DNA from 3 places in the Parabacteroides sp. Y3-G-102 genome. Region 2 is predicted to be linked to each of the others. Evidence: riboswitches for the same ligand, from Rfam matches in the RefSeq annotation. Region 2 holds a riboswitch; each other region holds the start of a gene.

Region 1 (3,405 bases), on a different contig from region 2:
GTCCTGCTGCTTATACGTATTCTCATGCTCCTCGTCCACGATAATCAAGCCCAAGTCCTTAAACGGAAGGAAGAGGGACGAACGGACCCCCAATACCAGCATAGGCTCGTCGTTATGCAATAGCTTATTCCAAACTTCCACCCGCTCGTTATCCGAGAACTTAGAGTGGTAGACCAATAGCTTATCCCCGAATAATTTCGCCAGCCGTTCCGTGATCTGGGTCGTGATAGCGATCTCCGGCAACATATATAAAACCTGCCGCCCCAGCCGCAAGACCTCATGGATCAAACGGACGTATATCTCGGTCTTACCACTGGAAGTCACGCCATGAAGCAAGCAGACCTCTTTCGTCTTGAAAGCCTCATGGATCTCTCCATAGGCTTTCTCTTGCGCCGGACTGAGCGGATTCGGCTCTTGCAAGCGGCAGACAGATACTTGCAAACGACCCACCTCTTTCTCGTAACTCTCCAAGATACCCCGTTTCAGCAGCCCCTCCAATACCGCAGAGGTATAACCACTGCGTTCCAATAGCTCTTTCTTGGAAAGCTCCTTCGATAAAGCGGGATTCAAGGTATGGCTTAAATCCAAGAAGCTGACCAGCAGAAGCTCTTGCTTCTTCGCTCGTTTCAAATCCTCGAACACCGCCTGTAATTTCGTCTCATCCCGGTAAGCCTCGGCCAAACGGATAAACGCCTGTGTCTTGGGAACGAATCCTCGCTTTAGCTCCTCGCTCACCTCGACCGCCCCTTTCACCATCAAGGAAGAGACGATCGGGACAACATTTCGAAGACCGGTCTTCTTCTCCAACTCCGAGATCGTCAATTTCAAAACCCCGCTAAAAGCATCCAGTACCGCTTGCTCGTTCGGGCGCAAGGGGGCGGTGGCCTCGAAATCCTCATTATAAGTAACCGCCGTCTCGCTTTCCAACTTTAAGCCGGAAGGCAAGGCCGCCTTATACACGTCGCCCAGCTTACATATATAATAAGAAGATATCCATTTCCAGAAACGGAGTTGCGGACGGCGGAGCACCGGCGTGGCATCCAGCAAAGCGTAGATCTCCTTCGTCTCAAAATCGGATACCGGTTCCCGGTCGTGTACCTCCATGACGATAGCCGTATAATATCGTTTCTTCCCGAAATGCACGATCACCCGGCAACCGGGAGTCACGGCTCTCTCCAGATCTTCGGGTATCCGATAGGTATAGCTATTCTCCAAAGGAAGGGGAAGTATGACGTCCGCGTATTTCATTCAAACAGGTGTTTCATTACGAGCCCAAAAATAACAAAAAAGGCCGGACTTCTAAAGCCCAGCCTCTCTCATTTTATTTTCACCTATTTAGAACAAGATCGCTGCCGTGATAGACCATCCACGGTTCTTTCCGGCACCGTCGGAGAGGTTCACCTTCTCAATACTATAGTTATCAGTCAGTCCCAGACCATAATTGAAACCCACCTGCAAGTGGCTGATCAGTTCCACGCCGGCACCGAAGTTAAGACCTGCGCTGAAATTCTTCGCCTTCACCTGATCCGCTACGGAACCCGGGATATCCCAAAACTTATCACCGCCTACACGGAAACCGATATACGGACCGGCTGCCAGATACGCCTTGACGATCGGTAAGCCGAATTTCCATTTCAAGTTGACCGGAACATCGATATAATCCGTCTTCATCGAAGTCTTCACCCCGCCAGCCGAGGTCGTTTCCAAACCCTTTTGCGAATACAACACTGCCGCATCGATCCCGACACCCACCAACGGTAAGGTCGTCTCGATCATCGGACCCACTTGGAAGCCGGTTACGTTATCCGCTTTCAACACGTCCGAGTTGAAATGAACAGACGATATATTCACACCTCCCTTGATACCGAATTTAAGCTGAGCGTTCGCCGGAAGCGCCATCAACGCTAGCAAGGCAACCATAACAAGTCCCACAATTTTCTTCATATTCATACTTCTTTTGTTAATTACTCGTTGCAAATAAACGCACTTTTCTAATAATAAACAAATATTCTCTATAGAGTGTTCACGGAATACCCCAGTCCTTTAAACGCAAAGAAAGCATGCATCTTACACACGGAGCTCATCCCGTCGGTCAGATTCATGCTTCTTTCCCTAATTATTATGGCAAAATAATTATCCGAAACCATGAGACGACTTGATAAGAAAACCTTGGATAAAGAATAGTAAAAACCGGATACGGTTCTTGCGTTCTCTTCCGGCCTTTCCTCGAAGCCGTCGAAAATATACACGCCTTGCAGGTCTTCTGACTTACTTCCGGTCTTAAGCGCCTTCCCATTCACTTGAATGAACAGTGGCAACAGTATTGCTCAACCCGTTTATGAAGCTTACAGCAGCGGGACTGTCCGGGATTCTCACCCGATTCCCTTTTAATCCCTATCCGGCGATTGCCGAAAGGGAACAAAGCATGTAGCAAAGATACATAAAGTTTTGATGTAGCCTAACACTTTCCACAAAAAATATCCTTATATTCCCGGTTCCTGATATAGCATAAAGCCGCCCCGATAGCCGTGCGATATTCGGCATACTCCGGTATCTTGAAATGGACATCGCACATCTCCTCCAGACGGGGGAAAATATCCGGGCATTGTGGCAAGCGAGTCAGGTTACCGATCAATACGATATTCTTGATATCGCCATTTAACGAGGCGAAAACAGCTCCTTGTCCGATGGTCTGCAAGACCATATGAACGATACCGAGAGCGATATCCTCAACCTTAGCGTTCGCGTCCGCTTTTCCGAAAATAGAGGCTGTCACGTCCAGCGGCAGGCCGGGTAGCGGATGCGGCGTAATATCCCGGATATGCAAGTCGATATCATTCAAGGAACCGTGCTCGGCCAAAGACGCTATTTGGTGAAAGTCATGCGTTTTCAATAATAGCTTAGACAAGCCGAGGATTGTTCCGCCACCGATACCCAATCCCCCGATATGCTCGATCGTGGAGCCTTGTACCTTGACAAAGGAGGTACCCGTTCCCATGCTGACCACCAATAGACTGTCCAGTCCCGTATTATATTGCGCCCCTAGCCCATTCGCAAGGAACTCATCCGTCTTCGCAGTTGGTAAGCCATATAAAGGTTGATCGATATAGGCGCTACCTACACCCGTCAAGATCACTTTCTCTATATTCGAGAGCGAGATGTTATTATCATAAATATACTTACCGAAGGCTCCGAATAAAGAGGTTACCGGATCGGTAGCTTTCACGAACATCGGGTTCTTGATCTTCTTATCCTCCACGCCGACGATCTTGGTCGTGCTACCTCCCACATCTATACCTATAACGATTCCCATGATTCTTTCCCTTTTTAATTGAATAATCGCTACAAAAGTACATAAACCCGCATACAATACTAAAAAAGGCCGGACAAAATCAATTGTCCAGC
Region 2 (3,405 bases):
GTTACCGTGATCTGCAGGTTCGACGCATGATATTCTACGCTCGCCGAATAATAATTGGACTTTTGCGGTTTTAAATCCTTATTACCATAATAATGTTTCCACGGGCCGCCGCCGATCTGCGTGATATAATCATCGTGCAACTCCTTTAAGGTAGGAGCCTTAAATCCATTTGAGTATGTGGCTCGGATATTGAAGTCGCCTAGTTTGTACATGGCGGAGACTTTAGGGGTAAACGTAGCCCCGAACTCTTGGTGCACGACGAAGCGCCCACCTACCGTCACATTCAACCGATCCGTCGGATTCCATTCGTCTTGTACATAAGCGGAAGCCGTAAATACGGAGGCTTTCCCGTTCTCGATACGCCGGGGAGATTTCAAATGATCGTATTGATATTCGAGTCCGGCGCTTAGGATATTGTTTTCCCCGAGGTGGAATACGCTTTTGGCTTGTCCTAGGAAACGTTGTTGAGAGGTTTCCAGAATATGTTCCCCCGGATAACGGGTAATACGTAAACCCGTCTCCGGATCGAAGAAGTTCGTGACATCTTTATGATGGTAATTATAGAAATAGCTATAGTTACCATACGTTAGATCTACCGAAAGGAAGTTCTGCCCTCCCAATGCGTATTTAGCTCCTCCGGCTACATCGAAGTTCCGGTAGAATTGATCATAGGTATAATACTTGAATGCGCCGTGCGGACGATAATTCCATTTCTGGTAAAAAGAGCCATCGGCCGAAAGGCTCAGCCGGTCGTTCACTTTGTAGGTTAAGTTCTCCCTTAACGTAAAGTTCGTGGATCGGTTTACGGTTCGTGTCACGGTTCCATCCATTACCTCGTGATGGTCCCATTCTTGGGTCGTATTTCGCCAGCCGTCCGTGTGGGTCGTACTAAGTGAGGTGGTGGAATTCACTCTCTTATGCCCAAAGCCGATTTGTACGCTTTCCAATATATCTCCATATGATCCGACACGAGTCGTATTCGATAGGCTCACTTTATCCCGGTTCTTTTTCGTGATAATATTGATAACACCGGCGATAGCGTCCGAGCCATACAGGGAAGAGGCGGCACCTTTTACGATCTCGATACGTTCGATATTGGCGGGGTTGATAATACTCAAGTCGTTTTGTCCGCCGGTATCTCCGTTGATCCGTTTGCCATTGATAAGGATCAAGATGTAATCGTTACCTAATCCGTTCATCTGGATGCCACTACCCATGTCGCTCGGATTAAAGGTGATGGAAGCGTTCAGCCCTTCCAGAATATCTTGCATACTGCGTCCTTGGTAACTGTCAAGGGCTTTGCCGGTGATTACCTCTGTTTGCACAGGGGCGTCTTTCAGATAGTGTTCGGTACCCGTACCGGTGACCACGATCTCGTTCAATAGCACGGAAAGTTCCTTCGGATCTTTCAATATGCTTTGGGCGCATACGGATTGTACGCATGCCACCAGAATAGCGAATGCTAAAAGCCTCATATAGTGTTTTATTTATACACGAAATAAAACAACAAGCCTCTATCTGGTTATGTCTCAAAAAATAAATTGAATCGTTTTTTGTATGACACATACTTCTATCCTGGAAGCTTGATGTTATTGTAAGACTTTAGCAGGTATTCTGGCTCTCCTCTGGTTAGAAACCTTCCCATTCCAATTCTGGAACAGTGGCTTTTGAACTTCTAACCAACTTAATGAGGATTACAGCTGCAGGAACAGCTCCGGATTCACCCCGGATTCCCTCTCACCAAACTATGTGATAGCTTGATTACTAAAATCGTGGGCAAAGGTAGGTCTTTTTAATTAAATAATACAGACATTGAGAAAATATTTCCATTTTCTTATTTACTTCATGCCTCTCGCTTTATAGATACGCTCCTTAGCCTCATTGATCTTTTGGAGTTTCTCATTGGCGGCCTTGCGGATATCTTCACCAAGGTTGGCTACTTTGTCCGGATGATGTTTGATAGCCATGCGGCGGTAAGCGGCACGCACCTCATCGTCCGTAGCCGTGGGTTCTATCTCTAATACTTTATAGGCGTTATCTAGGGAGTTTTCCTGAAGATTTAACATGGATTCAACTTCCTTTTCAGACATTCCCATCGCTATGGCTACCTCTTTTAAAGCGTTGATCTCGGTGGCGCAAACATTACCGTCGCTCTTAGCGATCTCGGCGAGGAACGCCAGCAGTTGCAGCCGCTCCTCATAACTTAGGTTGTATGCGATCTGGGTTCCGCATTCCCGGATGGTATTCTTGAATCCTATGCTATTCTCTTGCTCCATGCGTTTGGCTTGGTCGAAAAGCTTTAGCAATATCTCTTCACCTTGGCCTACGGCGATCTCGCCGAAGTTCCTTCGGAGGAATTGACGGACATATTCCATCTCGCTGTGCATGATTTTCCCATCGGCACGGATGATATAGGAGGCCATTACCAACATGGAGAAAAGGAAACTGTTACGCTCCCCGGCGTATGGGTCTCTTCGTGTATATTGATCATCGTAATTGGTTCTGCCACCGAAGGGCTGTCCCGTCATGTTTGCCTCTTCCTCAAAGAAAGAGCCTAATATAATACCGGCTAAAGCGCCCAGTGGTCCGAATGCCATAAACCCCAAGACACCGCCTATCCATTTTCCGATACCCATATTCTTCTTTGTTTTATTTGTCGTTAATCAATGGTGCGATATTCGCTATTCTCTAAACGCATCTCCGGCTGTTGCAATTTCTGGTATTCATCATTGTTCAATTTTGATACCGCAAATTCGCTCTATTTCAAAAATATATTCTTTGGGTGTTGTGAACAATACAGCTTCCATTCCAATCGCCTTTGCACCCAACACATTCACCATTCTGTCATCCGTAAACAAACATTCCGACGGTTTAAGGCTATATTTGTCACAAAGGCGAAGATAAATTTCCTTTTCAGGCTTGATGAAATGTTCCTCACACGATATTACCACACCGTCAAGCAACCGGAATATGTCGAATTTCTCCATGACCCGGTAGATTGTGTCGCTCCAGTTCGTCAACCCATATAGTTTGAATCCGGATTGCTTTAATTTTTTTAGAAGTACACGCATACCTTCAATCTCTCCTGTTATCTCTTCAAGATAATTATCTTTGAAAAACGTGAAGGCATCACTATATTCAGGATACCTTTTTATCGCTCCGTCAATCATTTTCTCAAACGGGATTATTCCACGGTCGCACATGTTTATAAATTCCGGATCTGATAGAATCTTGTGAAAACCGATTAGCGACACTTCATCATCCCCGAAATGTCGTTCAAGCAAGGGTTGCAAATCGTGATTTACAAGGACCTTGCCAAAATCAAAAATGAGGTTTTTAATCATTATCTTCGATATTTTTAATTACACGGAAAGGATTGCCGACAGCTATGGAATTGGCAGGAAT
Region 3 (3,405 bases), on a different contig from region 2:
AAATATAGTTATCCAATAAAGCGGTAATCATATTGTGGGCGGAAGTAACCGCATGAAAATCCCCTGTAAAATGCAAGTTGATGTTTTCCATAGGAAGCACTTGGGCATATCCACCTCCGGCAGCACCACCTTTCATGCCGAAACACGGGCCAAGAGACGGCTCACGTAAAGCGACCACCGCTTTCTTCCCTATTTTATTCAGACCTAAAGCCAGACCGATCGAAACCGTAGTCTTTCCGATTCCCGCTTTAGTGGGAGTGATAGCGGTCACTAAAATTAAATTATGCTGGTCCATTTGCTTTTTATCGATCAAATGGATAGGAACCTTGGCAATATACCTGCCATAATTTTGTACTTCCTCACGAGGGATACCTAACGTTGTCGCAACTTCCTTAATTTTACGCAAGTCTGTTTCTCTTGCTATCTCAATGTCCGATTTCATGTGCTTTATGTAAGTTTATATAGTTTGAACAAAGTAAATCTAATTTATTATAATAACAAAATGATACGGAACAAGGTTTTCCCCCTTTATGGAATAATAAGATTGTGTTATTTTGATATTTTTGTGCGAAGATGGCGATGATCTTGCTTTTTGTGATAGCTGTTAGGCTTGAAATTAAACTTTTTGTAAAGTGAACTTTGCAAAAATCATACGTTTTGCTTGTCGCACTCTTAAAGAATTATAAAATAGTCTTTAAAATTATCCATCTATGATAATTTGATTAATTTTGTGGTGTCGCAACGATAAAAAGAAAGATAAAATGATTTGAGTGTGATAAATTGAAACAGATAAGAGATTAATAACATTAGCAATATAATATGTAAATTTAAGGTTATGTCAACAGTAAGATTTAGTCAGGTTACATTTGCTACTAAATCGTGGGTAGCAGAAGCATGGGAAAAGATGGTAGTGGAATTGTTTAGCGGCCGTGTCGTAGCGGAAGTCAAACAATTGGATGAAGTATGTGAATCAAAGTGGGAAGTAGAATTGAAGAAGCTTCAAAACGAGGTTCATTCTTTATGTCATCATGCGATCCATCAATTGCTCCCGATAGCCGGCTCTTATCAACAGGCATTACTGGATGACGTTGCCCAAGCCTATACGGTATACGCTCCGGAAGAAGCAGAGTCTATCTTCAACCGGGGAAACCAAGCGATCGAGGATATCAAAGGGCATGTATCGGGTATTCGCTACAACGCTTGTAAAATGCGTGAGGCGAACCGTAAAGTAAGCGAGTTGGAAGATATGCACGCAAAAGCGATCATGTACCATAATTCAGTGAAACCTTATATGGATACACTTCGTTTCCATATCGATCAGCTTAAGCATATATTGCATGTAGCGTAATAAGATGGGCTGTCCGGGTTTGGTTACTCTCCGGGCAGCCTTCTTCTTTTAGCGAGGTTGGATAATCAGTAGGGAGAAATAGGGGAAATCCTTGGAATGTATAGTGGCGATATCAGTAGTATAATATTCTTTTCCTGTTCCTACATTCTCGAAATAATGAAAAACCGCCTTATCCGCATACTGCCGGATACAAGTATGAATAGCCTCTTGGCAACCCGGTAATTTCATGATGACGATGATCATTCCATTTTCTATTTTTGCCGAAAGTTCATCGAACGACGCAGTCCCGGGGATTACATTAATTTGCTCCTCTTGTTTTACGATATGTATCCCGGCCAAGGCACCTGCCGCTATAAATGCCGGAATTCCTGCGATTCGATCTACCGGGATTCCTGCTTCCTCGAATTTATCGTATACATATTGTATAGATGAATAAAAACCAGCGTCTCCCTCGGCGACGATCACGATTTGTTTTCCTTTCAAATATTCAGCTTGGGCATCCAGAAACAATTCGTTATAAGCGTTTAACGCATCTGTCCGTTCCTTACTCATTGGCAAAATAAACGGATGGATCAAGGATTCGTCTACCTCAATAGCTTTCAATATATCCGTCGCCCGAGATATGATTCCATGCTTGCCTTGTGTAGCAGGACAATAGATAATATCAGCCTTTTGTAATGTTTTAAGCCCTTTCAGCGTAATTAATTCCGGATCACCGGGACCTAATGAGACGAAGTGAATAGGATGATTCATGTGTATCTGTTTTTATTTGAAACGCAAAAGTCCTTAAAATTGCGGATGTATACAAATATTCTTACTACTTTTGTCGCTGTAACAGGCTCCGCTTATCTCTTTTTCCGGGAGGCGGATTAAAAGGGAACCGGGTGAGAATCCCGGACAGACCACGCTGCTGTGAACTTCTAAACATTCGGACAATACCTTGGCCACTGGTTTCGTAATCGGGAAGGCGTCCAGAATGGAAGTAAGTCAGAAGACCTGCCGGTTCATAAATAAATGTTGCTGTCCCGTGGAGCAGGACGAGAGTAACTGTCAATGATCAACTGTCAATTAAACAAGGATTATGAATAAGTTTATAGCGGGTGGATGCTTGCTTTTATCGGTATTGACTTTATCATGTACTTCAGGTATCCGTGAAAAAGGAGAAATAGGGAAGACGGCTTCCGTAGAGCAATCCGCATTCTCGCAAGAGCAGGTTAAGCCTTTATACGCCCAAGGATTCAAGCTTACCTATGCGGATCAATATGTCTTGGCTGATATTCAAGATCCTCAAAACGAGGAAAGCACCACGTTTCATTATGCGTTCGTAAAAAGAGGTTCGAAACCCACGGGGATTCCCGTTGATTATACGATGATAGAGCTTCCCATCCGAAGCGTTATCTGTATGACTTCCCTGCAATTATCGAATTTTATTAAATTGGGTGCTTTGGATAAGGTCGTTGGGATTACCAGTACACGGCATTTGTTCAATAAAGAGATGAACGAACGCCTGAAAGAAGGTAAAACCGCAAAGATCGGTATAGAGGGAAATTTCGATAACGAGGTTATCATGAGTATGAATCCTGATTTGATCCTTGTATCGCCATTCAAGCGGGGAGGCTATGAGACGCTGAAAGACGTGGGTATCCCCTTGATTCCCCATTTGGGTTATAAGGAGACTACGCCATTGGGACAAGCTGAATGGATCAAGTTCATAGGCTTGTTGTTAGGGGTAGAGAAAGAGGGCAATGAGCGTTTTGCCGCCATTGAGAAGAGGTATAATGAATTAAAGGAACTTACGGCGGATGGCAAGGTTAAAAAACGTCCGATCGTTTTTAGTGGCGAGTTACGGGGTGGAAACTGGTATGCCGTAGGAGGAAAGAGTTTCTTGGCACAGCTTTTCAAGGATGCCGGCGCTGATTATTTCTTGAAAGACGATGAGCGATCCGGTGGTGTTACATTAGACTTCGAGACGGTCTATAACCAAGCGGACGATGCTGATTACTGGCGTATCGTGAATAGTTTCCCGGGAACGTTTAGCTATGAGGCATTGAAAGAGC

Evidence for each region. A riboswitch is a leader RNA that binds a small molecule or an ion and turns the genes downstream of it on or off. The one in region 2 is predicted to bind cobalamin.
Region 1: another riboswitch for cobalamin. It lies ahead of NBH16_RS08465 (porin family protein); the one in region 2 lies ahead of NBH16_RS17485 (TonB-dependent receptor plug domain-containing protein).
Region 3: another riboswitch for cobalamin. It lies ahead of NBH16_RS12115 (ABC transporter substrate-binding protein); the one in region 2 lies ahead of NBH16_RS17485 (TonB-dependent receptor plug domain-containing protein).

The regions. Positions count from the first base shown of each region.
Region 1 covers NZ_JAMOKU010000013.1:77,243-80,647, reverse strand. Annotated here, with positions in the region: gene priA (replication restart helicase PriA) at 1-1,248, opposite strand, end outside; gene NBH16_RS08465 (porin family protein) at 1,336-1,944, opposite strand; cobalamin riboswitch at 2,237-2,439, opposite strand; gene coaW (type II pantothenate kinase) at 2,459-3,313, opposite strand.
Region 2 covers NZ_JAMOKU010000039.1:45,874-49,278, forward strand. Annotated here, with positions in the region: gene NBH16_RS17485 (TonB-dependent receptor plug domain-containing protein) at 1-1,475, opposite strand, end outside; cobalamin riboswitch at 1,588-1,784, opposite strand; gene NBH16_RS17490 (TerB family tellurite resistance protein) at 1,839-2,636, opposite strand; gene NBH16_RS17495 (HAD family hydrolase) at 2,727-3,344, opposite strand; gene NBH16_RS17500 (sugar O-acetyltransferase) at 3,337-3,405, opposite strand, start outside.
Region 3 covers NZ_JAMOKU010000021.1:41,254-44,658, reverse strand. Annotated here, with positions in the region: gene NBH16_RS12130 (formate--tetrahydrofolate ligase) at 1-442, opposite strand, end outside; gene NBH16_RS12125 (hypothetical protein) at 836-1,348, shown strand; gene NBH16_RS12120 (precorrin-2 C(20)-methyltransferase) at 1,397-2,101, opposite strand; cobalamin riboswitch at 2,168-2,366, shown strand; gene NBH16_RS12115 (ABC transporter substrate-binding protein) at 2,430-3,405, shown strand, end outside.